DNA from 2 places in the Paenisporosarcina sp. FSL H8-0542 genome. Region 2 is predicted to be linked to the other one. Evidence: a T-box and tRNA genes for the amino acid it is inferred to sense, from the RefSeq annotation. Region 2 holds a T-box; the other holds one or more tRNA genes.

Region 1 (15,582 bases), 1.1 Mb from region 2:
GCGCCGCAAGGCGTGGGGGTTCGACTCCCTTCACCCGCACCATTCTTACAATATTATACGAGCGGAAGTAGTTCAGTGGTAGAACACCACCTTGCCAAGGTGGGGGTCGCGAGTTCGAACCTCGTCTTCCGCTCCATATCTTCTTGAATGCCGGGGTGGCGGAACTGGCAGACGCACAGGACTTAAAATCCTGCGGTAGGTGACTACCGTACCGGTTCGATTCCGGTCCTCGGCACCAGTTTTTAAAATAGTATAATATGCGCCCGTAGCTCAATTGGATAGAGCGTCTGACTACGGATCAGAAGGTTGTGGGTTCGACTCCTGCCGGGCGCGCCATAATTTTTGACTCGGGAAGTAGCTCAGCTTGGTAGAGCACTTGGTTTGGGACCAAGGGGTCGCAGGTTCGAATCCTGTCTTCCCGACCAGTTTATTTTATCCCTTTTACGGGGCCTTAGCTCAGCTGGGAGAGCGCCTGCCTTGCACGCAGGAGGTCAGCGGTTCGATCCCGCTAGGCTCCACCAACATTTTATAAAGATCCTGGCGGCGTAGCTCAGCTGGCTAGAGCGTACGGTTCATACCCGTGAGGTCGGGGGTTCGATCCCCTCTGCCGCCATTTTTTAGGACCTTTAGCTCAGTTGGTTAGAGCAGACGGCTCATAACCGTCCGGTCGCAGGTTCGAGTCCTGCAAGGTCCACCACTTATATACTGCGGAGGTATACCCAAGTCCGGCTGAAGGGATCGGTCTTGAAAACCGACAGGGGAGTCAAATCCCGCGGGGGTTCGAATCCCTCTACCTCCTCCATTTTTACTAAGTGTGTGGTGTAAGATCATCAAACATATAAACATACATATACTCGCGCTAAAGAAATCGTGATATTACTAGAAGCGTTGAGTCATAGTGTTTATAACAATAATATTATCGCGGGGTGGAGCAGCACGGTAGCTCGTTGGGCTCATAACCCAAAGGTCGCAGGTTCAAATCCTGCCCCCGCAACCAAATGGTCCCGTGGTGTAGCGGTTAACATGCCTGCCTGTCACGCAGGAGATCGCGGGTTCGATTCCCGTCGGGACCGCCATTTTTATTAAGTAATTCTTTAAGAATTTGAGATAAGCAAAGAAGGTCGAGGAAGCAATTGAGTAAAGGAAGGAGCGTACTAACGTACGTGACTGACTGAACGAAAGAAGCTGACAAAGAGATTCAAAGCTTAGCACAAATTCAATGTGGCTCAGTAGCTCAGTCGGTAGAGCAAAGGACTGAAAATCCTTGTGTCGGCGGTTCGATTCCGTCCTGAGCCACCATTATTATGCGGGTGTAGTTTAGTGGTAAAACCTCAGCCTTCCAAGCTGATGATGAGGGTTCGATTCCCTTCACCCGCTCCAATTTGTGGGCCTATAGCTCAGCTGGTTAGAGCGCACGCCTGATAAGCGTGAGGTCGATGGTTCGAGTCCATTTAGGCCCACCATTCCGAAGTAGCTCAGTGGTAGAGCAATCGACTGTTAATCGATTGGTCGTAGGTTCGAGTCCTACCTTCGGAGCCAATTATTTCTGGGGAAGTACTCAAGTGGCTGAAGAGGCGCCCCTGCTAAGGGTGTAGGTCGGGCAACCGGCGCGAGGGTTCAAATCCCTCCTTCTCCGCCAGACGTAAGGCCCCTTGGTCAAGCGGTTAAGACACCGCCCTTTCACGGCGGTAACACGGGTTCGAATCCCGTAGGGGTCATTTAAAAAGATGCGCTATCTTCGGGATAGCGTGTTTTTTTATGGAGAAATGTCGAATTGTAGCGAAATGCGACAGACGAAATTCATACAAGTATTTTTATAAACAAACAACCGCAATTGCTGAATGCAATTGCGGTTGTTTTTCATTCTATAATAAGTAGCCGATCAATAAACCTATACCGAGTAAGAATCCGAATAGTGTGTTTGTTAATGCTGTATCTTTCATAGCCGGCATTACTTCCAGTGGGTGTTCTTTTGTTTTGAAAACTTGGATGGCATGCACTGGTTTCTTTGCGCTTAAGATCACAAGTAGTACCCAAGGCGTTACAAGGTTTAGAATAACTAATATTAAAATCCAAATGTATGAAATTACGAACAGTGCTAACAAGACATTAACTGCTCGTTTTCGACCGATTAAGATGGCCATGGTTTTTCGACCACTTGCTTTATCACCTACTAAATCCCGAATATTATTGGAGAGCATAATTGCTGCAACAAGTAACATACTGGGTATAGACAATAATAGAGCAAGGGTCGTTATTTCACCTGTTTGGATATAAAATGCGATGAGAACAATGAGCATTCCCATAAATACACCTGAAAATATTTCTCCAAAAGGTGTGTACGCAATCGGGTAGGGACCGCCTGTATAGAAATAGCCGATCGCCATTGACACAGCACCAACGACTGCCAGCAACCAAGTGGTTTCAATACATATGTATATCCCTAAGATAATTGAAACTGCATAAAGCAGTAACGCGAGCTGCATAACTGTTTTTGGTTGAACGCCATTTCTGACGATGGCTCCACCAATTCCCACAGACTTCTCATTATCTAAACCTCTTGTGAAATCATAATACTCATTAAACATATTAGTTGCTGCTTGGATGAGCATACTTGCAACTAGCATTGCTAAGAATAAAGGCCAGTGTATATCTGTATAAGAAATTGCAATCATTGTACCTAGAAACACCGGAACAAATGATGCAGTTAACGTGTGAGGCCGTGTTAATTGCCACCAAATACGCCAGCCACTATCAGCTTTTAACTCGTGTGACATATAGTTTCCGCTCCTTCTTCTTTTTTCACCTCTCTCATTGTACTTCATCCACTTAATTCTGTGTAGATTGTTTGCTTAACGGGTGCTGAATTGTCAATAAAGAGGTATGATAGAAGGTAGGATATTAAAGGGTCCTCATATGTTTATGAAGTCCTAATTACGGAGGGAAGCTGGATGAAACGAAAGTCATTTACATCCACAGAATATGTAGTCGAGGATCATTCTTCGGCCGTACATTTTTATACAGAAACAATTGAAGTGAATGGATTATCCTCTGTTGCTTTCTTTGAAGCAGGAGAGTCATATAAAGGTCAACGATTTTACTGGCAAAACCGTGAAAAGACATTTACATTAGTCGGACTTGGACATGCTCATGTCATTACAAGTTCGTCAGAAGAAAATCGCTTTGCAGAAGTGGATAAACAATGGAATGAATTATGTTCTAAAATCGTGAATGAAGAGCATGATTTACAGCCAATTTTGTTTGGCGGGTTTTCATTTGATCCAGCCAATAAATTATCTTCCGAGTGGGATATGTTTCCTTCGGCTTACTTTACTGTGCCTTCTTTTCAACTCGTTATTCGTGATGACAGAGTATTTATCAGCATCCATTTAATCACGAGTGATAAAAATTCACAACTTCAATTCGATCGGTTGCGAGGTGAACGGGACGACCTGATTCATGCAGCACAGGTCAAAGAATTGAAACCTTATGCAAAGCCTCTATTAACTCAAATGGATGAGCGCTTCAAAGAGTTGTATATGGATGCAGTTTCACATGTCACGAAATTTATTCATGCCGGAGAAGCTCAAAAAGTTGTCATTGCACGTTCATTGACACTGACCTTTGCTGAAGAAGTGAGTTCACCATCCGCAATGTATCATATGTCTAAAGAGCAACCAGAAAGTTTTCTATTTGGTTTAGAGCTTGCAGATAATTTGTTTTTTGGAGCGACACCAGAACGCTTAGTTAAAGTGGAAAATCGACGAGCATTGTCCACTTGCTTAGCTGGATCTGTTAAGCGGGGACAAACCGCAACCGAAGATCAGCAATTAGGCAATGATTTACTGCAGGATTCAAAAAACAGGGAAGAACATCAATACGTGGTAGATATGATTACAGGTGTTTTCAACCAATATTGTGATGATGTTAAAGTGCCTAAATATCCAAAATTGATGAAAATCAGGGATATCCAGCATCTATATACACCGGTGGAAGGGAAGTTGCAAAAAGGTCAAGGAATATTGCAACTGGTTAAAGATTTGCACCCAACGCCGGCTTTAGGTGGAGAACCCCGAGGAGATGCCATGGCTATAATTAGAATGGTTGAGCAAATGAATCGTGGATACTATGCTGCTCCAGTTGGATGGATAGATGCAGAAGGAAATGGTGAGTTTGCTGTTGCGATCCGTTCCGCGTTATTAAATAAAACGCACGCTTACCTATATGCTGGTGGAGGTATTGTTGCGGATTCGGATCCGACTTCAGAATATGCGGAGACGTTAGTGAAATTCAGGCCGATGTTACGCACGCTTGGAGGCAAATTACATGGATAATCGTGCAATGTTAACTGAGTATGTACACTCAATTGTACAAACCTTTCTCCAGGCAGACGTTAAAGATATCGTAATCAGTCCAGGTTCTCGTTCTACTCCCTTGGCTTATGCATTCAGTCTTACAAAAGAATTCAACACGTATATGCAAATCGATGAGCGATCCGCTGGTTTTTTTGCTTTAGGAATGGCAAAAGCTAAACAGAGTCCAGTTCTTTTACTATGTACGTCCGGAACAGCCGCAGCCAACTATTTTCCTTCTATTGTAGAAGCGAACTATGCGAGAATTCCACTTATTGTTTTAACGGCAGATCGTCCGCATGAACTTAGGGAAGTGGGAGCACCTCAAGCCATTGATCAAGTTCAATTGTATGGAAAACATGTTAAGTGGAGTGTGGACTTTCCTTTGGCTGACGACCATAAAGAGACGATTCCATTTATTATCCGTCATACGGGGAGGGCCATTGCATACGCAAAGACTGCACCAATGGGACCAGTACATATGAACATCCCTTTCCGTGAACCTTTACTGCTTGATTTTGACTATCAAATAGAAGCTCCTTCTTTTCAAAAATCATTACCAGGGACTATCGTTGCTTCACAGTCCCATATGGATTTTGTTGAACAGACGATTGCTCAAGCAAGACGTGGTTTACTTATAGTTGGGGAACTATCGGCAGACACTGATAAGAATGAGTTTTGGGCTTTTGCTAAGTCAATCCAGTGGCCTGTATTGGCGGATTCACTTTCTCAACTTCGGACAGGCGTCCCACAAGAATGCCAACACTTACTCATGGAACAATACGATGCACTTCTAAAAAGTGAACACTTTAAACAGTCCATTGTTCCCGATGTAGTTATTCGCTTTGGTGCCCAACCAGTATCCAAACCGCTATCGTTATTTTTGAAAGATGTACAGCCTGAAATCTATATTGCGGTGGATGAAGATCCTTTGTTCAGGGATTCATTAGGTGTTGTGACTCATCATGTCCAATCCGAGGCCCAAGCGTTATGGAAAGAGTTAAGTAACATTCAAGAGAATGAAGCTCTTCCAAAATGGACAGAGGCTAATACGATTGCTACCAAGCACGTTGAGAGATATATTAATGAACAACACGACGAAGGTGCGCTAGCAGGTCTGCTCTTTAAACATTTGCCTGATGGGAGTGATCTTATTTCAGGCAGCAGTATGCCAATCCGTGATGTCGATACGTTCTTCAATCAAACTGATAAAGACATTTCGATTTATGCTAACCGGGGAACGAATGGAATTGACGGTGTTGTTTCCACCGCTCTAGGTATTCAGCAGGCGAGAAAAAGACCTGCGACTTTATTAATCGGGGACATCTCGTTCCTGCACGACAGCAATGGATTACTGGTTACACGTTTCCATGAAACTGACCTCACCATTGTTGTTATGAATAACGATGGTGGCGGCATCTTCTCGTATTTGCCTCAGTCCACCGAAGAGACGTACTTCGAAAAATTGTTTGGTACGCCAACCGGTTTGACGTTCGATTCAATTGCCACCATGTATGAAGCTGAATATTTTGCTGTGGAATCAAAAGAAGATTTTACAAAAGCTTTATCAACGCCAAAACAAAAAGACTTACGAATCATTGAAGTAAAGACCAATCGGCAACAGAATGTTTTAACACATCGTCAGTTATGGAACGGAATTACTGAGGAGTTGGACCGAAAATGGAACAACTAGTCGCAACCGTTCGAGGAGTGAAAGTTAGTTATTCTATCACCAACAGAGAAGCTTCGGAAACAATCATCTTTTTACATGGATTTACTGGTAGCTCGAAAACATGGGTCCCGATTATTGAACAATTACCTGATTCTGTCCGTTGCATTACAGTCGATTTAATGGGGCATGGTAAAACCGATTCACCGAGTGATGCAAATCGTTACATCATGTACGATCAAGTGATGGATTTACACGAACTTTTTCTATTTCTGAATGTTACTAATTTCTCCCTCGTTGGTTATTCTATGGGAGGACGCATTGCGCTTGCTTATGCGCTTGCATTTCCTAAGCATGTTAAGCGGCTCGTACTGGAGAGTGCATCTCCAGGTTTACAATCAGAAGCTGACAGACTGGCCCGAATAACTGCAGATGAAAAATTAGCGAAGAAAATGGAAAGTGAAGGTCTTTCATCTTTTATTGATTTTTGGCAGGACATTCCTTTATTTCATTCTCAAAAAAAGTTAGGTGAGATAAAGCTTCATTCCATAAGGGAAGAGCGAATGCAACAAGCTGTTTCGGGATTGGCTAATAGTTTAAAGGGAATGGGAACCGGCAGACAGCCTTCTTACTGGTCCAGATTGAATGAGTTGAAAATCACTGTCATCATAATCACAGGTGAACTCGATGAAAAATTTACGATCATTGCCAAACAAATGACAGAACTCATTCGATATAGCCAGCATCTTGAAGTTTCAGGGGCAGGACATGCAATACATGTGGAAAATCCCGTTCAGTTTGCTACAATAATATTGGAGCAAGTATTAGAAAGATTTTGAGGAGGAAGAGTATGACACGTCAATGGGTATCAGAACGTACATATGAAGATATTAAGTATGAAACATATAACGGTATTGCGAAAATTACAATTAACCGTCCGGAAGTAAGAAATGCTTTCCGACCTAAAACAGTTAAAGAATTATTGGATGCATTTACTTATGCACGCGATGATTCAAAAGTAGGCGTTATCGTATTAACGGGCGAAGGCGAAAAAGCTTTCTGTTCAGGTGGAGACCAGTCCGTTCGTGGACATGGTGGATATGTTGGGGAAGATGAAATCCCACGTTTGAACGTTTTGGATTTACAGCGCCTGATTCGTGTTATTCCTAAACCTGTAGTGGCAATGGTAGCGGGTTATGCGATCGGTGGCGGACATGTACTGCATGTCGTATGTGATTTGACGATTGCTGCAGACAACGCGATCTTCGGACAAACTGGACCGAAAGTGGGATCGTTTGATGCAGGATACGGCTCAGGATATTTAGCTCGTATTATCGGTCATAAAAAAGCACGTGAAATCTGGTACTTATGCCGTCAATATGACGCACAGGCAGCACTAGACATGGGCTTGGTTAACACTGTAGTTCCTTACGCACAATTAGAAGATGAAACGGTTCAATGGTGTGAAGAAATGCTTTCAATGTCACCTACAGCCCTTCGTTTCCTGAAAGCGGCAATGAATGCAGATACTGATGGTTTAGCAGGTCTGCAACAAATGGCTGGAGATGCGACACTTCTTTACTACACGACAGATGAAGCAAAAGAAGGCCGCGATGCCTTTAAGGAAAAACGTAAACCTGACTTCGGTCAATTCCCACGTTTCCCTTGATAATAACAATTTTCTAGCTGTCCTTTTTAAGGGCAGCTTTTTCTAAAGGTGGCTATAAATCATGTACCCTAACTGGCTAGCACAACGGGTCAAAATGACTCCGAAACGCAAGGCATTAACATTTGGACAACATTCCTGGACGTTTCAACAGCTTTTCGACGAAGCAATGAATTTAGCTGGTTCACTAAAGACAGTTGGAATTGACAATGGAAATCGCGTCGCCATTCTATCACCTTCAAATCCTTCTTTAATTGTTACAATCCATGCCTGTTGGCAATTGGGCTGTGAAGTTGTTCTATTAAATGAACGATTGTCTGATGGGGAACTTGACTATCAAATTAACGATGCACAGCCAACACTTTTGTTAGTCGATAAAGACTATCAGGCAAGAGTGGCTAACCACCCATCAGTGACATTGGACGAACTGGCAGAAAAGGCTTCAAGCAAATTCGAGATAGAAGATGAATGGCCAATCGATCGTACCATGTCCATTATGTATACATCCGGTACAACGGGAAATCCAAAAGGTGTTCGTCAAACCGTCAGAAACCATACCACGAATGCAACGGCTTCAGCGTTTAACATGGGGATACAATCAAATGATGTATGGCTTTGTACGATGCCAGTCTTTCACATAAGCGGTTTATCCATATTCATTCGCTCCGTATTATATGGAATGGAAGTGAAGCTCTATTCAAAATTCGACTTGGTAAAAGTGGTCGACGATTTAGTAGATGGACAGGTCACACGTATGTCTGTTGTCTCCGTTATGCTAGAAAGGATTTTAAGGGAATTAGAGGAGCGGGATGCGAAAGTATCGCCTTGTTTACTGACGATGCTAGTGGGTGGAGGTCCTGTTCCGAGCAATTATTTAGAGCGAGCTATTTCTCGCGGTATTCCAATACTGCAAACTTATGGAATGACCGAAACGGCCTCCCAAACAGCAACGCTTGCTCCTGAAGATGCGGTCAGGAAACTGGGGTCTTCTGGCAAACCATTGTATTTGAGTTTCATTCGAATCGATCAAGCATCAAAGCCATTTGAAGAAGGAGAGATTTGCATACGTGGCGGGCATGTAACACCTGGTTACATTGGCAGTCATACAACTACGGCATCCCAAGTAAAAGGGTGGCTTCATACCGGCGATATTGGCTATTTCGATGAAGAAGGATATTTATTTGTTGTCGACCGACGTTCTGATTTAATTATTTCCGGCGGGGAAAATATTTACCCAGCAGAAGTGGAGAGTGCGATTCTTCAACATCCACAGATTCGAGAAGCCGGAGTCTGCGGAATGAGTGACGAGAAGTGGGGACAAGTGCCCGTAGCCTTTATTGTCAGTGATGAGGATATGACATTGGCATCATTACAGGCATTTTTACAAGCCAAATTAGCACCTTATAAAATGCCGAAAGCATTATATCAAGTCAATGCTATGCCAAGGAATGCATCGAATAAATTACTTAGAAGAGAGCTGAGAGCGTGGTTAATATCCAAATCAAGCAAGTGACGTTATATCACGTATGTGTACCGCTAAAGCAAACGTTTTCTACTCATTTACAGGAAGTGGTGGAACGAGATAGTATCTTGCTTGAAGTAATGGATGTCGACGGTACAATCGGTGTAGGCGAATGTGTGGCATTTACTTCCCCATGGTACACCGAAGAAACAGTGGACACTGCTTGGAACACGCTTGAAAATTGGATAATCCCAGCTTTGTTGAATCAATCTTTTTCACATCCAGACCAACTAGACGCCGCTTTAGAGAAAATAAAACGCAATCATATGGCAAAAGCGGCTTTTAATCATGCAATATGGGATATTTATGCCAAGAAATTGAACCAACCTCTATGGCAAGTAATCGGCGGAACAAGGCCCGTTATAAATGCCGGAATAGTGGTAGCTGCTGCAACTGAAAAAGCCATGATGGAAGAAATCGAAACCGCAGTAAAAACCGGGTATAAACGGATAAAGTTAAAAATTTCTCAAAACACAGATCCAAAGCTCATGAAATCAATTATCGCACAATACCCTCAAATGTTATTCTTCGCCGATGCGAATGGAGCATTCACAGAAAGAACACTGGATTACTTAATCGCATTCGACGAATGTGGTTTTGCATTAATCGAACAACCTTTTTCAGAACACCATAATCGCTTGTCTGCTGAAGCTCAACGAATAATGAAAACGCCATTTGCCCTGGATGAAAGTATTGCAAGTTTAGCAGATGCCCAGGATATGATTGAACGCAAGTCTGGGAAAATAATTGTGATGAAACAAGGTAGAGTTGGTGGACTAACTGCTGCTCTTCAAATTCATAATCAATGTGTCATAGCAGAGGTACCAATTTGGGTGGGTGGTATGATTGAATTTGGCGTTTCAAAAGCATTCAATTTAGCTTTTGCTTCATTACCAGGAGTTAAGTTTCCAGGAGATTTCAGTTCATCGACTCATTTTTGGGAGAAGGATTTGGCGACTCCACCTATCGATGTATATGATGGTAAAATCGAACTCTCTAATTTACCAGGTGTCGGAGTATCTTGGAATCATGCCATTCTTCAGAAATTCGAAGTGCAAACCAAGCTATTTAAATGAGTAAAACCACGGAATGAAAGCCATTCCGTGGTTTTTATATTAGTTTGCTGAAGCCAGTGCTTTCTTTAATGTTTCTAAATTTTGCTCCATTAATGTGAAGTAAGTTTCTTTGTTTTTAATATCTTCCTGTGTCAGTACGCCTAAGTTATGCAAGGTCATGGCATCTGCACCGACTTCATTTTGAATCACTTTCGTTAAATTGGATGAGACATTTTGTTCAAATAAAATCGTTTTGATGTTTTTTTCTTTTGCCAATTTGACGATATCAGTAAGATCTTGTTGAGAAGGTTCGTCCTGTGAATTCAAGCCTGAAACTGCAACTTGCTCAAGACCATATGTTCCAGCCAAATACCCAAAAGCCGCATGGGATACAAAGAACGTTTTATTATTCGATGCGTCCGCCATTTCCTTGAAATCCGAATCCAATTGTTTGAGTTCAGTCACTAATATGTCGTAGTTCTTAGTATAAGTTGCTTCATTTTCAGGATCTTTTTCAATTAAAGAATTTTTAATTGAAGATGCAAGTTTAATGCTGATTTGAGGTGAAATCCAAAGGTGCGGATCGATGTCACCATGATCATGCTCATCGTGACCTTCTTCTTCATGTCCATGGCCATTTGCTTTACCCATTTCCAATTCTTTATCAGAAACTGCATCGGCAGTTGCGACCAAAGAAACATCTTCATTTGCCAATGTCTTTTTCGCATTTTCAACAAAACCTTCAAGTCCTAAGCCAATATAAAAAAACAAGTCTGCATCTGCTAAATCCATCATATCTTTTTGCGTGGGATCGAATGTATGCTCGTTTGAACCTGCAGGATATACGGATTCCACATTCACATGCTTGCCACCGATTCGTTCGGTAAAGTAAGTAAGTGGATAGACCGTTGTATAGACAGTTAAGGCATTGGGGTTTTCAGATTTACCATTAGTCGAAGTGTCTTTTCCACAAGCAACAGTAAATAAAGTAAGAACAATAATAAAACTATATAATAGAAATTTCTTCATGTTTATCTCCTTTTTAAATAGTAACGATTACGATTTGAATTAAGAACTTACTTATCATACAAGATAAATCTTTAAAATACAAGAAAAATGGACACAAAAAAAATGACTCTTTTCAAGTCATTTCTTTGTAGGCCATTCTTCTGGTACTGGATCATATCCGCCTTCATGAAATGGATGACAACGAAGGATACGGCTGATTGCCAAGTAAGTGCCTTTGATTGCTCCGTGTTTTTCGACAGCTTCAACGCCGAAATGGGAACATGTTGGATAAAATCGGCAACTCGGCGGTGTCATTGGCGAAATGAATTTCTGATAAAACCGGAAGATGCCCATAACAAGGAATTTCATGTGTTGTCACTTTTGCCTGCTGATTCAGTTGGAACTGGATCTATTTTATGCTCTATTTTATAGGCTTTTTTAGTTGCAAGAAGGAACATCATGGTGATGCCGATGACCATTACTATTGAGACGATTATCATAAATGCTAACATTTTTTTCACTCCACTTCGTTCTGTATGTTTATTGTAGAGAACTTAGTGGTAAATTGAAAGTATTCAGAGCGATAAATAAAATTAGGAGTGTGAAGTTTTTATGTCAGCAGCATTAAATACAGAACTAAATAAGCAAGTAGCAACTTGGTCAGTAATGTATGCGAAGTTACATAATTTCCATTGGTACGTAAAAGGACCTCAATTCTTTACATTACATGCAAAGTTTGAAGAACTTTACAATGAAGCAACGTTACATATGGATGAGATTGCCGAACGTTTGCTTACTTTAGGCGGTAAACCAGTTGCCACATTGAAGGAGCATTTAGAACTATCAGATGTTACGGAAGCGACAGGCAAAGAAAATGATATGCAAATGGTTGAAACAGTTGTAAAAGATTTCGGTAAAATTATGAAATCATTGAAAAAAGGGATGGACGAAGCTGCAAAAGATGAAGACGATATGACAGAAGATGTATTGAATGCAGTGTATCAATCGATTGAAAAACATCAATGGATGTTAAATGCTTTTTTAGGCGATACAAACAAATAAGCATCTCAGCAAAATCCTTATGGGAATTTACTTCAGACTGTAGACAAACAAAAAAATGAGTGAATATAACTGTATACTATTGAAAAAGAGTCTATGCAAGAAAATGTTGATTTCCATTGCGGCGGACGCGTTTCGCGGGCAGGCTTCAGTCTCCTCGTCACTAGAAAAACCGGTGCTTCTGCATCGCTTCGCTAGCTTCGTCGCAAACGAATGGTGCAAAGTTCCATTTGCACTATTCGTTTCCTGTGGGGTCTTCAGCTCGTACTGTTCCCGCTGAAATGATTAGGACCAAAGGCAATTTGGTCCTAATCTTTGCGACGAGTAACCGCAGGAGCAGATGTTTTCAGACGCCTCCACTCCAATCAAAAGAAATTGCTTCTGTAAGCTGTCTCTGCAAAATATATAAGTTGGAAGGTGGTTGGCTATTTCTGAAGACTCCTGTGGAAAAACGAAACAAGCTAGACCCCACAGGCTCAGCGGTCATAGACAGCTGAGCCGAGGAGGCTAGTGTTTCGTCCGCGGAAAGCGAAAGAAATAGCCGACCACAATCTTTTTCGATAGAGTGCAAAAAATAAGAACTCAATTTTTATACTTTTATATTAATTATTATTCTTTTGTCAACAAGCTGCAGCAAATTCCTTCCGGGAATTTGCTTTTTTCAATTCTCCTATCGGTTGCATGCATGAAATATATCCATAATGCCATGCTAGAAAAAAGGGGTTGAAAAAATGTCGAAAGTATATGTTTCGGTCACTCATCACCGATACTATTTCCATCCTGAGGATTCGCAATGGGAATATGAGATTGAAGCCGAGCCCGAAGTTTTAACCGTACTAGATCAATTATTTGATCAAAAGGAATCCTTTGAATGGAAAGGTTTTTGGAGAGCTCAAACGCCTTATGTACCTTATCATCTAGACCCAGAAAATGACGGTGTCGATTTGCGATTGAAAAAGTTATACGCTGTCATTCATGAGTACGGAAATGAAGAAGCAAAACAACAAATAGAAACATTGCCTTATTATAGTTGAATGCTGTGCATGCCTTCGCTACACTATTTGAAAGGAGTGTAGCAGGCATGTTTTCTTTTGTAGATCAGCATGGGTTAAAAGTTACGTTATCATTTGAACCAAATGCCTTTTTAATTCCTACCACACATGTACTCGTGCTAGCGAACAGGCAGAACCAGTGGTTGCTCACAAAACATCCACAAAGAGGGATTGAATTTCCCGGTGGAAAAGTAGAATCAGGCGAGACGTTAGAACAAGCAGCAAAACGGGAAGTATTTGAAGAAACAGGCGCACAACTTTCAAATTTAATATGGTTTGCAGAATATATGGTGCATGAGCGTAAGCCTTTTTGTAAGGCGGTTTTCCGTGCAACAGTTGATTCAATTGAAAACAATAGTGAACGATTTGAGACTGAGGGCCCTGTATGGATGACGCTACAGGAGTTTTTCAAATCAACTAATCTTAGTTTTCATATGACAGATGACGGAATGAGAAAAATGTTGGAACAGGTGATGTTAGATGAAAGTAGACGGAACAATTGTACACAGACTTCCGTATCCAAGTCCAAATCCACTAGTTAAATTAACGGAAATTGTCTATTGGTCATGTGGATTCAGGGTAAAAGGGTTACTCGCGGAGCCACGCAAAGAAGGCAAGTATGAGGGAATCCTCTATTTACGTGGAGGTATTCAAAACATTGGTATGGTTCGATCTGCTCGAATTGCTCAGTTTGCCACACAAGGATTCGTGGTGTTTGCCCCTTATTATCGTGGGAACAGAGGCGGCGAAGGTAGAGATGAATTTGCTGGGGAAGATCGGTTTGACGCTACCAATGGAGTAGAAGTATTAAGACAGTTTATTTCAGTGAACCGTATTCATTTGTTTGCATTTTCTCGTGGAGGAATTATGGCTTTATGGACGGCTGTTCTGCGTTCAGATATTACATCGGTTGTCACCTGGTCAGGTGTGTCAGACATGGTTCTCACCTATGAGGAACGTGAAGACATGCGTAGAATGATGAAGCGGGTGATTGGTGGTAATCCTACGAATGTACCTGAGGCATATGAACTTCGTCAACCACTCAAACATGTCAGTGCTATTGATGCCAAAATTCTAATTATCCATGGACGAAAAGATGGGAATGTCGGAATTGAACATGCCTTACGTCTCGAAAGAGCACTCATTGATGGAAATAAAAATTTTGAGACTTGGTATTTTAAAGATTACACACATTATTTCCCTTCGAAAACCAATAGACAAACTGTCAGAGATTTAACGGACTGGATGAAACGACAAGGGGATTAATATATGAAACATATCCGAATTCATTTAAAGACTATCAGTACTGCTAACAAAACCTCGGTCCCTAATGATACGTCATATTGGAAAAAGCTTTGGGATACGTATACGCGTGAATATGCTTCAGTGGAAATTCAGTGTTGGCAGGAAGAAGTGCATGATATTGAGGAATTGACCAAACTCTCTGCACATTCTGTGAAACAAGGACTTGTAAAATCGTTTACAATTACATTGAACGAAAAAAACTGTAACTATTTACGTAATCATTCAATTGATGCAGATGGCGGTTTAAAATGGTTCACTATATTCTTTTATAAAGAAGATATTCAAATGCTTGAGATAGCACAATATGGTTCAGAAATTGTATTATATGGAGTAAATGAGAAAGAAGCGGAAGAATTTGAAGCGCTATTCCCTGAAATCGAGAACGCGGAATACTTCAAAGAACACCTCATGTAAGCAGAGGAGGGTGAGGCATGGGCAATTTACATATAATATACGACTCTTTATTACTAACCAGTGAAACCAACAAGCTTAGGAAGAGTATTAGCTATTGGTTTCCGTTAATGAATGAGGTACTTCCAGTGTTTACAGAAGTCGAAGTACATTGTCATGAAGATGAAAAAGAAGCAATTCTTAAGATTAAACCTTTCGCTCATACCATTCGATATGGAAGTGGATTGGTCATTTTTACAATGCCTCTAAATCAGAAGCTAAAAGACTTGCTACTGTATGGGGTAAATGAAGGGCATACAAGAATTCCCTGGTATACATTAGTATTCAAGAGAAATGGTGCACATATTTGTACTGTTAAACATCACGGATCTGAATTGTTTTTCTACCAGATAACGAAAGAGGATGCTAAAGAGATAGAATCTTACTTTCCCGAAGAGACAGTTTTTGAATATACGGAGTAAAAAAATGGCCTGCACATGAAGT
Region 2 (15,582 bases):
GATTTTCATCCACAATTTCTTTTAAAAGTTGAAACTTATTTGCATCGGCTATGGCCTTAGATAATGAAGTTTTTCCAACACCAATTGGGCCTTCAACTGTGATAAATGGAATCGGCATCAGAAGTCCTCCTACTCGTTCTCAGTCGTTCAGTGCCCTTTATTCTATCATAGCTGGAAAACGAAAAACAGAGCTAAAAACCACTTTTCCAAAGCGGAAAAGGGTTTTAGCTCTATCTTTTTTTCACGTGGAACATTTCATTAAGAACGACCCAGTTCTGTGGGAATTGGAAGGCAATGTGCCAGTAACTGATTCCTTTCAAACCTAATTCTTTTAATAAATCAAATTTCGCTTTAATCGAACGGGCATCCTCAAACCATACTACATGTTCTTTTCCATCCCGCCAGTAATTGAAATATGGTGCTTGCGCTACCTCATCATATAAGATTGCTGCATTACGTTCCCGGGCAAGTTCCACAGCCCGCTTCGGACTAATCGTTTGAGCCGGTGGATTTCCTGGTTTATATGGTAATGTCCAGTCATACCCGTACAAATTTTGACCCATCATGATTTTTTTAGCAGGTATTTCTGTTAATGCGTATGTGAGTACATTACGTACCGGTCCAATTGGAGACACGGCCATCGGTGGACCTCCGCTATAGCCCCATTCATAGGTCATAATGACAACAAAATCGACTACTTCACCGATTTTTTTGTAGTCATGCCCTCCATACCATTTTCCGACCTGATCGGCGGACGTTTTCGGAGCAAGTGCAGCAGAAAGAGTCAAACCTTTTGCCGCTGTTTTTAAACGCTTTAAGAAGTTAACATAGTTTTGTCGATCTTCTTTTCGTAAATACTCAAAATCCACATGAATATCTTTTGCATTTTTCGCCTTGGCTTCAGCCAGGATATTTTGAATGAGTTTATCTTGCACAGCAGTGCTCGCGAAAATGTCTTGCGCTAAAGTATCACTGAATGCACCATTCTCAATATTAGAAATAACTATTGCAGAAACCATATTTTGATCTTGCGCAATCTGATCAAGTCCACTCCAATCCAATGGCGTTAACGTACCATCCCGTTTGACTTCATATGAAAATGGCATCATATACGTCAATAATGGACCACGTTTCTTTACCTCATCCAGCACGGCTTGGGATGGTTTTTCGGTGTACCATTCCACGTACGCATTCGTTTCAGTCGTTGGGCGATTTGGATCTGGTGCGCCAGGAATGACAATCGTTTGACCGACTACCAAAACGTTCGGATCAGTAAGCTCATTGAAATTGGCCAGTGTGGTAGGGTCGACCCCGAACCTATTGGCAATAGAGTACAGACTATCCCCTTGCTTTACTACATAAATATTCATCTAAAACCTCCTTGTTCCACATCTCATTTATGCTATGCGTAGGATGAACAAAACATGCTACACTAAAATGAAGGAGCGATGCGGAATGGATGTATTTGAAAAAGACCGGACTTTCATGCTTGAAGCATTAAGCGAAGCTCAAAAAGCTGCCACTCTAGGTGAAGTGCCAATTGGTGCAGTTATTGTTTATCAGGATGAAATCATTGCACGTGCACATAACTTAAGAGAAACGACTCAAAACGCAACGACTCACGCAGAGTTGTTGGCAATCCAGCAAGCTTGTGCAAAAATCGGAAGTTGGCGTCTGGAAGAAATGACCCTTTACGTCACACTTGAACCTTGCCCGATGTGTGCTGGGGCAATATTGCAGTCACGAATTCCCCGGGTGGTTTACGGTGCGCGTGACGTTAAAGCAGGTTGCGTCGACTCACTCTATCGATTGTTAAACGACGCACGGTTTAATCATGAATGTGAGGTAACTGAAGGAATATTAGCTGAAGAATGCGGCGGAATTCTTACACAATTTTTCCGTAATTTGCGTGAACAAAAAAAGAACCGGAAACGAACTTAAGTTAAAGTTCATTTCCGGTTTTCTTCATTTTTCAATATTTATTTACTGATGATTTCTTTTCCACCCATATATGAACGTAAAACCTCAGGAATGATAACAGAGCCGTCTTCTTGTTGGAAGTTTTCCAAAATAGCAGCTACTGTACGGCCAAGTGCCAATCCACTACCGTTTAACGTATGCACAAATTCCGGTTTGGCATTTGGCTCACGACGGAAGCGAATGTTTGCACGACGTGCTTGGAAATCCTCAAAGTTACTGCAAGAAGAAATTTCACGGTACACGCCTTGTGCAGGAATCCATACTTCGATATCGTATTTTTTCGCTGCCGTAAATCCTAAATCCGCTGTACACATTTTCAAGACACGATATGGCAAGCCCAATAATTGAAGAACTTTCTCCGCATGTCCTGTTAATTTCTCCAATTCATTATAAGAATCATCAGGATTCACAAAACGAACAAGTTCCACTTTGTTGAATTGATGTTGACGAATCAAACCACGTGTATCACGCCCGGCAGAACCCGCTTCAGAACGGAAACAAGCACTGTATGCAGCAAAACCTTGTGGCAATGCATCTTTTGTTAAAATTTCATCACGGTAGAAGTTTGTTACCGTTACTTCAGACGTCGGAATCAAGAAGAAATCTTCTTTTTCAATTAAGAATGCATCTTCTTCAAACTTCGGCAATTGACCTGTACCTGTAAGACTTGCACGGTTTGCCAAGTATGGAGGTAGCATTTCTTCATAGCCATGCTCTTCGGTATGAAGATCGATCATGAAGTTCATAAGAGCACGTTCCAAACGAGCACCTAGACCACGGTAGAATAGGAAACGGCTACCAGTTGTTTTTGCCGCACGTTCGAAATCGACAATATTCAAATCTGTCGCGATATCCCAGTGAGGTTTTGGTTCAAAATCAAATTCACGTATTTCTCCCCATGTACGATCTTCAATGTTATCATCTTCAGAATCCCCAACCGGAACGCTGTCATGTGGAATATTTGGAAGACGCATCATCATATCTGCAAACTTTTCTTCTACACTACGTAATTCTTCATCCAACACTTTAATTTCATCGCCTACTTGACGCATACGCAAGATTACATCGTCCGCATTTTCTTTATTGCGCTTCATAACCGCAATTTTTTCAGATGCCTCATTTCGTTCTGCTTTTAATACTTCTGCTTTGCCGATTAGTTCACGACGTTTAGAATCAAGCTCTGCAAATTGATCAAAGTTCCCTAAGTCTTCACCGCGTTTTTCAAGTTTTGCTTTCACTTCTTCGTAATTATCTCTTACGCGTTTTACATCTAACATGTATTTTCCTCCTTCGATTTCGATGATGGGAGATTAGTAACAAGCGTTAAAAAGACGTTTTAGAAATCGCCGAAAAGCGTTGTAGCCCACTCTAGCTCGACTCCTCCGGTGAGGAATCGAAAACTCGTTTTCGAATGAGTTTCTGAAGCGAAGGTGCGAGCTGGGCTACGAAGCTGGACAACAAAAAAAGCCCTCCATCCCCTTGGAAAGGGACGAGAGCTACCCGCGTTGCCACCCTGATTGATTTGTCCATGCGAACAAATCCACTTGTCTCATAACGGCTTTTCAACCGGCTGCAACTTACTAATTTTCAGTCGCGCAACTCCAGGACGGATTCACAAGTGTTTTTACCAGCTCGCACCAACCGCTGGCTCTCTTCAAAAAACGGAACTTGTTACTACTTCCCATCAACGTTTCATATGTGAAATTATCCATACTTTACTACAGGATATGTATTTTGGCAAGCTGTTATACAAGAAAAAACATCAACTTACTCCATTTAAGGAACAAGCTGATGTCTTTTAAATTTCAATAATTAATTTACACCCACTGCTGTAAATGCTGATTTCACACTTGCCACTTCACTGCTGCTTGCGCCATAAAGATCAGTCGCTGCTTGAACAGCTGCTACACGGTATTGGCTAAAAGTAGAGTTTGGTGTTAAATACTGTGTTAACGTACGGTAGAAAATTTTACCCGTTTTGTCATTGCCGATTCCTGCTACGCTGACACTGTAATGTGTGCCGCCATTTGCTAACAGGTATGCAGCTTTGTTGCTGATTCCACTGTTCGAGTGAACACCGCCATTATCCTGTGTTCCCACATAACGTTTCGAGTAATGATCCGGATCTCCATTTTTTGTTGGGTCTGCCATGGATCGTAATGCATCGCCTGATGTTCCCGGTGTATAAATGTCTTCTCCCATTAACCAGTCAGGATTGTTATTGAAATGATATTCTACTAACGTACCGAAAATATCAGACATTGATTCATTGATTGCGCCTGATTCATTTTGATAGACTAAATCCGCAGTTGTATCCGTCACGGCATGAGTTAACTCATGTGCGATAACGTCAAGCGATCCTGATAGAGGGATGAATGTAGAGCCATCTCCGTCACCATACACCATTTGCGAACCGCTCCAGAAAGCATTGTTGTAATTGCGACCGTAATGTACGGTAGAAATTAATTGTGCCCCATTGCCATCATAGCTATTACGGTTATGGACATTTTTATAATAATCATATGTTTGGGCAGCGTAAGCGTGAGCATCAACAGCTGGTCCATCAAAAGCCGCATTCAACACGTTATCTGTATCCAACCATAACGTTCCTGGTGTTTGTGTACGGTTTTTACCATTATACGTAAAGATTCCATTTCCACGCGTACGATCCACCAAATATGAACCATTGCTGTTCGTTACCGTATTAAATGACTTCGTATCACCTAAAACACCCTTACCCGAACCTACTGTGTTGGTACCTGTTGGTGATGTAGCACCAGGTGATGATTTTGCTTCATGAATCTGATTATACGAGGCTAAAATATCCCCTGTTTGTGCATCTACGAAGTACTGATAGTTACCTGGTGATGGATATAAGAATTCAAACTCAAGAGCATACGCATAGTTAGCTTTTCCATCTTTCACATAGATTACGAATTCAGGTTTTGCTTCTTTCGCAAGTTCTGGAGCTTCTCCTACTTTTGCTTCCAGATCTTTGGATGCAATCGCTTGAGCTTCAGCATGTTTGATTTTTGCGCCACTCTTTAAAGATTGTTTTTTATCTAATTCTGGTGCTAGTTCACCGGATACAGCTGTCAATACACCATCCGCATCAATATGCGCTGTTAATACTGATCCGAAAACTGGTACACCTTTATAAACTTGTTGTAATTTTACTAGAGTGAAGCCCGCTTCATCTTTTGTTTCATTCAGTACTTTGAAATTAGAATAAGAATCATTGCTGGTTTTATAGAGTCCTTGTTTTTCTGCTAAATAATTTAACACGATGTCTTTTGCTGCTTTCTTTGATGGGGCTGTTAGTTTACCAGAAATAAAATCCGGTGTATTGCTTTTTTGATTCATGTGGACTTTTTCAGAATTTGCATTTCCTGGTGCTGCCTGTACTGGTGCAATAGCTGCCGATAATGCAACTGTTGCTGCTAAACTCAGACTCACGACTTTTTTCTTCTTCACTCAACTTCACTCCTCAGTTTCTGAAAATTCCGAAATAATTCCGGGTAATTCGTATTGTATCTTTTCTACTATTCTGAATAAATAGGTAACTATCACTGTTTTTTATTGATTAAATACAGGTTTATTATCCTGTTGAAAAAATGGATAATTTTTCTTAAACCTATCTTTAGAATCATTTGGTTTAATAAACCTATATCAATAGATAGAAAGATTATCTAATTAATATCCATTTTTGATTTGTATTTACATATTTCCCTAAATTCAATTAGATGATTACAATTTAATAATCCCATTTAGAACTTCAAAAAAAATAAGCCTGCACAATGGCAGGCTTAATCTTAAACTTTTTGCTTTATAAAATTTACTACTAATTGGACAAAATAAGCAGTTACACGATGATCGTCCGTCAGTTCAGGATGAAAAGAGCATCCTAAAAATTGTCCTTGTTGAGCCATCACAATACGACCGTTATGTTCACATAAGACTTCTGTCTTAGGTCCAACTTCATTAATATGCGGTGCCCTTATGAACACAGCAGGAAAATCATCCGCTACACCTTTTATTAAAAGGCTCACTTCGAAACTATCGACTTGTCGACCAAATGAATTACGTTCTACTGTCACATCCATTACTCCTATATGCGGTTGCTCATATCCTACAAGTGAACCGGCCAGGAGGATAAGCCCTGCACATGTCCCAAACATCGGATGTCCCGCTTTTGCAAATTCGCGTAATGGTTCCATCATGCCGTATAAATCAATCAGTCGACGCATCGCTGTGCTTTCTCCGCCCGGTAGAATTAATCCATCAATCCCAGACAAGTCTTCCACACGTTTGACAACGATTGCTTGTGCTCCGCTCGCTTCTATCGATTGAATATGTTCTCGAACAGCTCCTTGTAGAGCCAATACACCGATTTTCACCATATTACAGTACTCGATCCTGCATTCGATCTTTCGCTTCTAAACGAGACATTTCAATCCCTTTCATCGGCACTCCAAGGTCTTTTGAAATCTCAACAAGTAATTTGTAGTCTTGGTAGTGCGTCGTCGCTTCAACGATTGCACGTGCAAATCTTTCAGGGTTATCTGATTTGAAGATACCTGATCCTACGAAAACTCCGTCTGCTCCAAGTTCCATCATCAATGCTGCATCTGCAGGAGTAGCTACCCCACCTGCTGCAAAGTTTACAACCGGTAATCTGCCCAAGTGTTTGATTTCAAGTAACACATGGTAAGGAGCACCTAGAATTTTTGCTTCCGTCATTAATTCGTCTTCATTCATGTGAATGATTTTACGTACCTGAGCATTTAATTTACGCAAATGACGCACTGCTTCTACAATATTACCCGTACCAGGTTCCCCTTTTGTGCGAAGCATGGAAGCACCTTCACCAATTCTTCGAGCTGCTTCTCCTAAATCTTTGTTCCCACATACAAAAGGAACGGTGAAATTACTCTTAATTAAATGGAACTCTTCGTCTGCTGGTGTTAATACTTCCGATTCATCAATATAATCTACACCCATTGCTTCTAACATGCGGGCTTCAGAAATATGACCTATACGTGCTTTTGCCATAACTGGAATTGTTACTGCATTCAGTACTTCTTCCGTAATACGCGGATCAGCCATTCGTGCTACGCCACCTGCTGCACGAATATCAGAAGGTACTCGTTCCAATGCCATTACCGCTACTGCTCCTGCCGCTTCAGCAATACGAGCTTGTTCTGCGTTGATAACGTCCATGATGACGCCACCTTTTTGCATTTCTGCCATACCACGTTTTACACGATCCGTACCTGTTAAATGTTGAGTCATTGTATATAGCCTCCATTTCATCTAATATTATTAGTATAGTGAAGTATGACCATTTAAAAAGTGTCAGTTTCGAACTATTTAATAAGGTCAGTTAGGAGCGAATGATGGATATTTGGCTCAATCAAGTAGATAAATCCTCACCAACACCTCTATATGAGCAGCTTTATCATGAAATGAAGGAAGCAATCATTCGGGGTGACTTAGAGGTCGGCACTAAGTTGCCTTCTAAAAGACAACTGTCGGAGTTTCTAGCTATCAGTCAAACAACAATTGAACTCGCCTATGGACAGCTGGTTGCTGAAGGTTTTATTAAAGCTGTTGCGCGGAGTGGATATTACGTAGAACAAGTGGAAGAGCTTGCTTATGTAGATGAAACACGTATGGAACATGAGCAATCGGAATCGTTGAAACACGTCTACAGTATTGATTTTAACTCGGGTCGTATTGACACTTCTGCTTTCCCTTTCAATCAATGGCGAAAGTATGCAAAAGAAGTGTTAGATGAAACGTCTCGGGATTTATTGCTACTCGGTCACCCTCAAGGGGATGTGGAGTTAAGACAGGAAATTGCGAGTTATTTATACTCCTCTCGTGGTGTTCGTTGTACAGCACAACAAGTAGTGATAGGTTCAGGAACCGAACAGCTGATGCCACTTTTGATCCGTTTACTCGGGAAACAATCCGTCTTCGCCATTGAAAACCCGGGCTATCCGATGACCCACCATATTTTTGACAATAACGATCGGAAAACTTTGGCCGTTCCTGTCGATGAAGATGGTATGCAAGTAGCAGAATTGGATAAGAAACCTGCAAACGTTGCCTATGTGACGCCTTCCCACCAATTCCCTACCGGGGCGATTCTCTCCGCTTCCAGACGGGTTCAATTACTTAACTGGGCTTCTGCCAAAGAAGGGCGCTATATTATCGAAGATGACTATGACAGTGAATTCCGCTACGTTGGTAAACCAATCCCATCTCTTCAGGGAATGGATCAGCGAGAACGCGTCATTTACATCAGTACCTTTTCAAAATCACTTATGCCTTCCCTACGCATTGCCTATTTTGTGTTACCAATGCACTTACTGCAAGCGTATCGGCAAACATTTCCGTATTATTCATCAACGGTGCCGAGACTCGATCAACATGTTCTTGCGCAGTTCATGAGAGACGGCCATTTTTCAAAGCACTTGAATCGTATGAGAAAGTTATACCGTAAAAAATTGGAGAAGTTAACGCAAGCATTGGACGCGTATAAACCTACAGTTCAAATTTCAGGCGAGCAAGCAGGCATGCACATCGTTTTAACGATTGATAGCGAATCGTCTGATCGCGAGTTAGTTGAACTTGCCAAACAGCAAGACATTCGGGTATACGCCTTGTCCGACTACCATCATCCAACCGAAAATATCCCCTCCAACCCCCAAGTGCTGATTGGTTTCGGTGGTTTTGAAGAAGAAGCATTTGGACCAGCAATAGAGGCCTTAATGAAAGCTTGGCATATAAAGAAAGCATAAAAAAACCGTGATTTCTTCAATTGAAGGAATCACGGTTTTGATTTGTTTTTTGCTTAGAATAATCCACCGACAAAGTCAGAAGCACCATTCCATAGTTTGCCGAAGAAATGACCAACACCTTGTAAGCCTAAAGAGAACCAACTTGCACGTTCAACGGCTTCAGTTGTTACAACATCAGAAGAATTTGATGCGCCTGTGATGTACCCGTAATCTGACCCTTCAGACTTTACAATTTCCACATGACCAATTACTTCATCCTTCTTAATCGCAGCTTCCAAAGAACCATCTTTCATTTTCTTCTCATCAAGCACCAATTTGGGCTTGTATAAATCTTTTTCGCTTGATTTAATGACCATTTCAATCGGCTCTTTTACTGTAATGCCGACTTGGTCTTCTTTCCCTTTAATTACAGGGATATCTTTTTGGTCTTTAAATACATACCCTGCAGGTAAAACTTCTTCTTTTGCAAATTGCGAGAACCCATAATCAAACAATGCACGAGCAGCGTCAAATCGTGCTTTGTAAGAACCCTCGCCTTTGCTGTCTACTGCCTTCATGACAACCGCAATCACACGCATTCCATCTTTTTCAACTGTACCAGTGAAACAGTGGCCGGCAAAATTCGTTGTACCGGTTTTCAGCCCGTCTACTTTAGCACCCTTGTATTCATACACCAATCCTGGAAGCATGAAGTTCCAGTTTTCCATGTTGATGGCGTCGTCTGTGCCTTCACGGAAAACTTTTCGTGGAATGCTCGTCGTTTCAAGCACTTCCGGGTAATCTTTCAACAAATGGTAAGCAAGTTTCGCAACAGACTTTGCAGGCATAACGTTTTCATCCTGAGGTCCAGTGCCTTGAGGGTGCATGCCTTGTAGATCAGAATTGCTCAACCCAGTAGAGTTGACGAATTTATATCCTTCCAATCCCATCTCTTCGGCTTTCTTGTTCATCATGTTGACGAATTCTGATTCCGTACCTGCAATCGTTTCAGCGATGGCAATGGTTGCTGCATTGGCTGAATAAATCGCCATTGCTTCATATAATTCCTTGATAGAGTATGACCCATCACGACGAAGAGGCACGTTACTCAATACACGATCTTGTGAAATCTTCCATGTGTAATCTGTTACTGAATATTGTTGATCCCAAGTAACTTGTCCGTTTTCAATCGCTTCAAATAATAAGTACTCAGTCATCATTTTCGTCATACTTGCTATACCTAAAGCTGTATCTGCATTTTGTTCGTATAATATTTTTCCTGTATCCGCGTCAATTAATATAGCACCGTCAACCAATAAATTCAGACTCTCTTCAGCATCTGTAGAAGCCGGTTGCGTTACAACCATACTTACCATCAGAATCGGAAGGAGTAACCAGCGCACTAGCGCCTTGCTCACTGCACTTTTCACTTCAGAACCTCCGCCATTCTCTTTTTTAATTTTCCCTTGCTCATTTTATCACAAAAATCTGGCATACGGGACGTTCTGAAAAAAAAGCACCCAATCTGCCTAAAATATAGACGGCAGATAGGTGCTAAAGTTCCGTTATTTAATTAGATAGAGTAATTTGGAGATTCTTTCGTAATTTGCACGTCATGCGGATGGCTTTCAATCAACCCTGCACCCGTCATTTTGATGAACTGTGAATTCTCGCGTAAATCTTGTAAATCTTTCGTTCCACAGTATCCCATACCTGCACGAATACCACCCATCAATTGATGGATTGTATCTGAAAGTGGTCCTTTATAAGGAAGACGACCTTCAATTCCTTCAGGTACTAACTTTTTAGCATCATCTTGGAAATAACGGTCTTTCGAGCCTTTTTCCATCGCCCCAATTGAACCCATTCCACGATATACTTTGAATCGACGACCTTGGAAGATTTCAGTTTCTCCAGGACTTTCTGAAGTTCCTGCTAGTAAACTTCCGAGCATAACAACGTGTCCACCTGCCGCTAAAGCTTTTACAATGTCTCCAGAATACTTAATCCCGCCATCGGCAATGATTGTTTTGCCATGTTTACGAGCTTCTGTCGCACAATCGTAAACAGCCGTAATTTGGGGAACACCGACACCAGCAACAACACGAGTTGTACAAATTGATCCTGGACCAATTCCTACTTTCACCACATCAGCACCAGCTTCAAATAATGCCGCCGTACCTTCAGCAGTTGCTACATTCCCTGCAATGATATCCAATTCAGGATACGTTTTACGAATCTCACTGACAGTATCGATTACGCCCTGTGAATGACCATGAGCCGTATCGATAACAATCACATCGACTTGAGCTTTTACAAGGTGTTCAACACGCTTCATTGTGTCAGAAGTAACTCCTACTGCCGCACCCACCAATAAACGTCCATGATGGTCTTTTGCTGCATTGGGGAACTCAATTACTTTTTCGATATCTTTTATCGTAATTAATCCTTTTAATACACCGGACTCATCCACAATCGGTAGCTTTTCAATTTTATATTGTTGTAAAATCTTTTCTGCATCCTCAAGAGTTGTCCCTACTGGAGCAGTAACCAATTCTTCTCTCGTCATCACATCTTCAATTGCCAATGAGTAGTCCTGAATAAAGCGAAGATCACGGTTTGTAATAATCCCGACCAACTTTAACTCTTCTTCATTGTTAACAATCGGTACACCAGAAATACGGTATTTACCCATTAAATGTTCTGCATCGTATACTTGATGAGTCGGCGTAAGGAAGAAAGGATCTGTAATAACGCCATTTTCAGAACGTTTTACCGTGACTACTTGCTCAGCCTGTTCTTCAATGCTCATGTTTTTATGAATCACACCAAGACCACCTTGACGAGCCATTGAAATCGCCATTGCAGCTTCAGTGACCGTATCCATACCAGCACTGATGATTGGTATATTTAATTTGATTTTTGACGTCAAATGAACAGACAAACTAACATCTTTCGGTAACACTTCAGACTTCGCTGGAACAAGCAGTACATCATCAAACGTTAAGCCTTCTTTAACAAATTTTGATTCCCACATAATCTCTTACGCCTCCCTATATCCTCATGAATATTATTGATAAGGTTATCAGCGGCTACATGGACTGTCAAGGAACATGTAATAAGAAAGATTATTCGGATATTTCATTAAATATATTGCAACAAATCACCTTCAATTTTCTTTGGCGATGATTGTGGTGCATAACGTTTTACAACTTGCCCGTCGGGATCGACCAAAAACTTTGTAAAGTTCCATTTAATATCTTCGGTCAATAACCCTTTCTTCTCAGAAACCAAGTGTTGGAACAATGGATGAGCATTGTCACCTTTCACATCTATCTTCTGGAACATCGGGAATGATACGCCATAATTCAATTGACAAAATTCCATTGTTTCTTTTACATCATCAAACTCTTGATTGCTAAATTGCCCGCATGGGAAACCTAAAACGACAAGACCTTGATCCTTATATTCATCATATAATTCTTGTAACTCTTGAAACTGTGGAGTGAATCCGCATTTACTAGCAGTATTCACAATAATCATAGGTTGCCCTTTATAATCACTTAATGAAACTTCCTTGCCATTCACTAAAGTTGCAGCATAATCATAAACATTCGTCATTTGGCAACATCCTCTCGTCTTGCATTTTATATTCTTAACATATCGAGTTACCCGGTAATGTACAAGTAATTGGATTCATCAATACGCTTACAAACTAGCTATAGGTTTAATAGTTAACGATTGATAGATTAATGGATTACTTCATGACAATCACTCTTTCAAGACATATAGCATGCTGTAGCTAATCTCATAAGCCAAGTTAAGTTGATTAGTGAAACAAGATATCTTTTCTATATCAGGGGTTTGAAAATTTATCGCTCAAACTCATCTCACTGGCTAGTAGACTTGTTGAATCAACTTCTCCTAATCAACCGAATCTTCCCTTTAAATAACCCTTCCTCCTCGGAAAAGAGCCCTGGAGCATACGCAGAGTGGTTTCCCATTTAAGTTCTTGGGTTATTACATAAAGTTAAGGTCTTAGAAAGACTAATTGTTTATATTTTCGCTATGCGCTTGTTCAAACCATACCGGTTTCTTATTTGCCTAGCGACGTCCTACTCTTACAGGGGGTGCCCCCCAACTATCATCGGCGCTAGGCTGCGAAAGACGATGAACGGCTGATTTCTTCGTCAACCGCAGGTCTTCAAGTCTCGCGTATATTATACGCTCCGAGTCTCATCCCTTTATTTCCTTGAACTCTTTGTTCCTCCTCTTTATCGCACACCTTCGATTCCTGTTTAAAAAAGAACATAAAAAAACCGACACCTCGAAAGGTATCGATTTCTTATTTTGCCTAGCGACGTCCTACTCTCACAGAGGGTGCCCCCAACTACCATCGGTGCTAGGCTGCGAAAGACGATGCAAGGCAGATTTCTTCGTCAACCGCAGGTCTTCGAGTCTCGCGTATATTATACGCTCCGAGTCTCATCCCTTTGTTTCCTCGAACTCTTTGTTCCTCCTCTTTCTCGCACACCTTCGTACTAAGCTTAAAAAACAACACAAAAAAACCGACACCTCGAAAGGTATCGGTTTCTTATTTTGCCTAGCGACGTCCTACTCTCACAGGGGGAAACCCCCAACTACCATCGGCGCTAAAGAGCTTAACTTCCGTGTTCGGTATGGGAACGGGTGTGACCTCTTTGCCATTATCACTAGACTATTTGAGTGTTTGTTCACTCAAAACTGGATAAACGGGTCATTGAAAACCATTCAAATTCATTTTGGTTAAGTCCTCGATCGATTAGTATTCGTCAGCTGCACACGTCACCGCGCTTCCACCTCGAACCTATCTACCTCATCGTCTTTGAGGGATCTTACTTACTTGCGTAATGGGAAATCTCATCTTGAGGGGGGCTTCATGCTTAGATGCTTTCAGCACTTATCCCGGCCACACATAGCTACCCAGCGATGCTCTTGGCAGAACAACTGGTACACCAGCGGTGTGTCCATCCCGGTCCTCTCGTACTAAGGACAGCTCCTCTCAAATTTCCTACGCCCACGACGGATAGGGACCGAACTGTCTCACGACGTTCTGAACCCAGCTCGCGTACCGCTTTAATGGGCGAACAGCCCAACCCTTGGGACCGACTACAGCCCCAGGATGCGATGAGCCGACATCGAGGTGCCAAACCTCCCCGTCGATGTGGACTCTTGGGGGAGATAAGCCTGTTATCCCCGGGGTAGCTTTTATCCGTTGAGCGATGGCCCTTCCATGCGGAACCACCGGATCACTAAGCCCGTCTTTCGACCCTGCTCGACTTGTAGGTCTCGCAGTCAAGCTCCCTTCTGCCTTTACACTCTACGAATGATTTCCAACCATTCTGAGGGAACCTTTGGGCGCCTCCGTTACACTTTAGGAGGCGACCGCCCCAGTCAAACTGCCCGCCTGACACTGTCTCCTGCCCCGCTAAGGGGCAAGGGTTAGAAGTTCAATACAACCAGGGTAGTATCCCACCGACGCCTCCTCCGAAGCTGGCGCTCCGGAATCTCAGGCTCCTACCTATCCTGTACAAGTTGTACCAAAATTCAATATCAGGCTACAGTAAAGCTCCACGGGGTCTTTCCGTCCTGTCGCGGGTAACCTGCATCTTCACAGGTACTATAATTTCACCGAGTCTCTCGTTGAGACAGTGCCCAGATCGTTACGCCTTTCGTGCGGGTCGGAACTTACCCGACAAGGAATTTCGCTACCTTAGGACCGTTATAGTTACGGCCGCCGTTTACTGGGGCTTCAATTCGCACCTTCGCTTGCGCTAAGCACTCCTCTTAACCTTCCAGCACCGGGCAGGCGTCAGCCCCTATACGTCACCTTACGGTTTTGCAGAGACCTGTGTTTTTGCTAAACAGTCGCCTGGGCCTATTCACTGCGGCTCTCTCGGGCTTTAACACCCTAATAGAGCACCCCTTCTCCCGAAGTTACGGGGTCATTTTGCCGAGTTCCTTAACGAGAGTTCTCTCGCTCACCTTAGGATTCTCTCCTCGACTACCTGTGTCGGTTTGCGGTACGGGCACCTTCCACCTCGTTAGAGGCTTTTCTTGGCAGTGTGAAATCAGGAACTCAGACCTAATGGTCCTTGTCATCACAGCTCAACGTTATAGGAACGGGATTTGCCTCATTCCACGCCTTACTGCTTGAACGTACATAACCAACAGTACGCTTACCCTATCCTTCTGCGTCCCCCCATTACTCAAACGGTGGAGTGGTGGTACAGGAATATCAACCTGTTGTCCATCGCCTACGCCTATCGGCCTCGGCTTAGGTCCCGACTAACCCTGAGCGGACGAGCCTTCCTCAGGAAACCTTAGTCATTCGGTGGACGGGATTCTCACCCGTCTTTCGCTACTCATACCGGCATTCTCACTTCTAAGCGCTCCACCAGTCCTTCCGGTCTAGCTTCAACGCCCTTAGAACGCTCTCCTACCACGGATTCCATACGGAATCCATCCACAGCTTCGGTGAATTGTTTAGCCCCGATACATTTTCGGCGCAGCGTCACTCGACCAGTGAGCTATTACGCACTCTTTAAATGATGGCTGCTTCTAAGCCAACATCCTGGTTGTCTAAGCAACGCCACATCCTTTTCCACTTAACAATTACTTGGGGACCTTAGCTGGTGGTCTGGGCTGTTTCCCTCTTGACTACGGATCTTATCACTCGCAGTCTGACTCCCAATTATAAATCTCTGGCATTCGGAGTTTGTCTGAATTCGGTAACCCGGGATGGGCCCCTAGTCCAAACAGTGCTCTACCTCCAGGA

The links. The T-box of region 2 lies ahead of serS (serine--tRNA ligase). A T-box ahead of a tRNA ligase gene usually reads a tRNA of that ligase, here a tRNA-Ser.
Region 1: it encodes a tRNA-Ser, which carries the amino acid that the T-box ahead of serS (serine--tRNA ligase) is inferred to sense. The anticodon was not compared.

What each region holds. Positions count from the first base shown of each region.
Region 1 covers NZ_CP152050.1:1,090,704-1,106,285, forward strand. The annotation lists tRNA gene MHH33_RS05865 (tRNA-Leu) at 1-42, shown strand, start outside; tRNA gene MHH33_RS05870 (tRNA-Gly) at 62-136, shown strand; tRNA gene MHH33_RS05875 (tRNA-Leu) at 150-238, shown strand; tRNA gene MHH33_RS05880 (tRNA-Arg) at 260-336, shown strand; tRNA gene MHH33_RS05885 (tRNA-Pro) at 349-425, shown strand; tRNA gene MHH33_RS05890 (tRNA-Ala) at 446-521, shown strand; tRNA gene MHH33_RS05895 (tRNA-Met) at 540-613, shown strand; tRNA gene MHH33_RS05900 (tRNA-Ile) at 621-697, shown strand; tRNA gene MHH33_RS05905 (tRNA-Ser) at 710-802, shown strand; tRNA gene MHH33_RS05910 (tRNA-Met) at 921-997, shown strand; tRNA gene MHH33_RS05915 (tRNA-Asp) at 1,001-1,076, shown strand; tRNA gene MHH33_RS05920 (tRNA-Phe) at 1,224-1,299, shown strand; tRNA gene MHH33_RS05925 (tRNA-Gly) at 1,307-1,380, shown strand; tRNA gene MHH33_RS05930 (tRNA-Ile) at 1,387-1,463, shown strand; tRNA gene MHH33_RS05935 (tRNA-Asn) at 1,465-1,539, shown strand; tRNA gene MHH33_RS05940 (tRNA-Ser) at 1,549-1,639, shown strand; tRNA gene MHH33_RS05945 (tRNA-Glu) at 1,647-1,718, shown strand; gene MHH33_RS05950 (1,4-dihydroxy-2-naphthoate polyprenyltransferase) at 1,866-2,777, opposite strand; gene MHH33_RS05955 (isochorismate synthase) at 2,952-4,334, shown strand; gene menD (2-succinyl-5-enolpyruvyl-6-hydroxy-3-cyclohexene-1-carboxylic-acid synthase) at 4,327-6,045, shown strand; gene menH (2-succinyl-6-hydroxy-2,4-cyclohexadiene-1-carboxylate synthase) at 6,033-6,860, shown strand; gene menB (1,4-dihydroxy-2-naphthoyl-CoA synthase) at 6,872-7,690, shown strand; gene MHH33_RS05975 (o-succinylbenzoate--CoA ligase) at 7,752-9,200, shown strand; gene menC (o-succinylbenzoate synthase) at 9,197-10,285, shown strand; gene MHH33_RS05985 (zinc ABC transporter substrate-binding protein) at 10,325-11,293, opposite strand; gene yidD (membrane protein insertion efficiency factor YidD) at 11,411-11,641, opposite strand; gene ytzI (YtzI protein) at 11,638-11,784, opposite strand; gene MHH33_RS06000 (DNA starvation/stationary phase protection protein) at 11,885-12,334, shown strand; gene MHH33_RS06005 (hypothetical protein) at 13,063-13,365, shown strand; gene MHH33_RS06010 (NUDIX domain-containing protein) at 13,413-13,925, shown strand; gene MHH33_RS06015 (prolyl oligopeptidase family serine peptidase) at 13,864-14,649, shown strand; gene MHH33_RS06020 (hypothetical protein) at 14,653-15,102, shown strand; gene MHH33_RS06025 (hypothetical protein) at 15,120-15,560, shown strand.
Region 2 covers NZ_CP152050.1:13,741-29,322, reverse strand. The annotation lists gene MHH33_RS00105 (deoxynucleoside kinase) at 1-118, opposite strand, end outside; gene MHH33_RS00100 (glycosyl hydrolase family 18 protein) at 231-1,370, opposite strand; gene tadA (tRNA adenosine(34) deaminase TadA) at 1,456-1,941, shown strand; gene serS (serine--tRNA ligase) at 1,980-3,257, opposite strand; T-box leader at 3,463-3,677, opposite strand; gene MHH33_RS00085 (M4 family metallopeptidase) at 3,793-5,454, opposite strand; gene pdxT (pyridoxal 5'-phosphate synthase glutaminase subunit PdxT) at 5,793-6,380, opposite strand; gene pdxS (pyridoxal 5'-phosphate synthase lyase subunit PdxS) at 6,382-7,272, opposite strand; gene MHH33_RS00070 (PLP-dependent aminotransferase family protein) at 7,377-8,786, shown strand; gene MHH33_RS00065 (serine hydrolase) at 8,840-10,195, opposite strand; gene guaB (IMP dehydrogenase) at 10,339-11,802, opposite strand; gene MHH33_RS00055 (glutathione peroxidase) at 11,910-12,386, opposite strand; rRNA gene rrf (5S ribosomal RNA) at 13,367-13,482, opposite strand; rRNA gene MHH33_RS00045 (23S ribosomal RNA) at 13,547-15,582, opposite strand, start outside.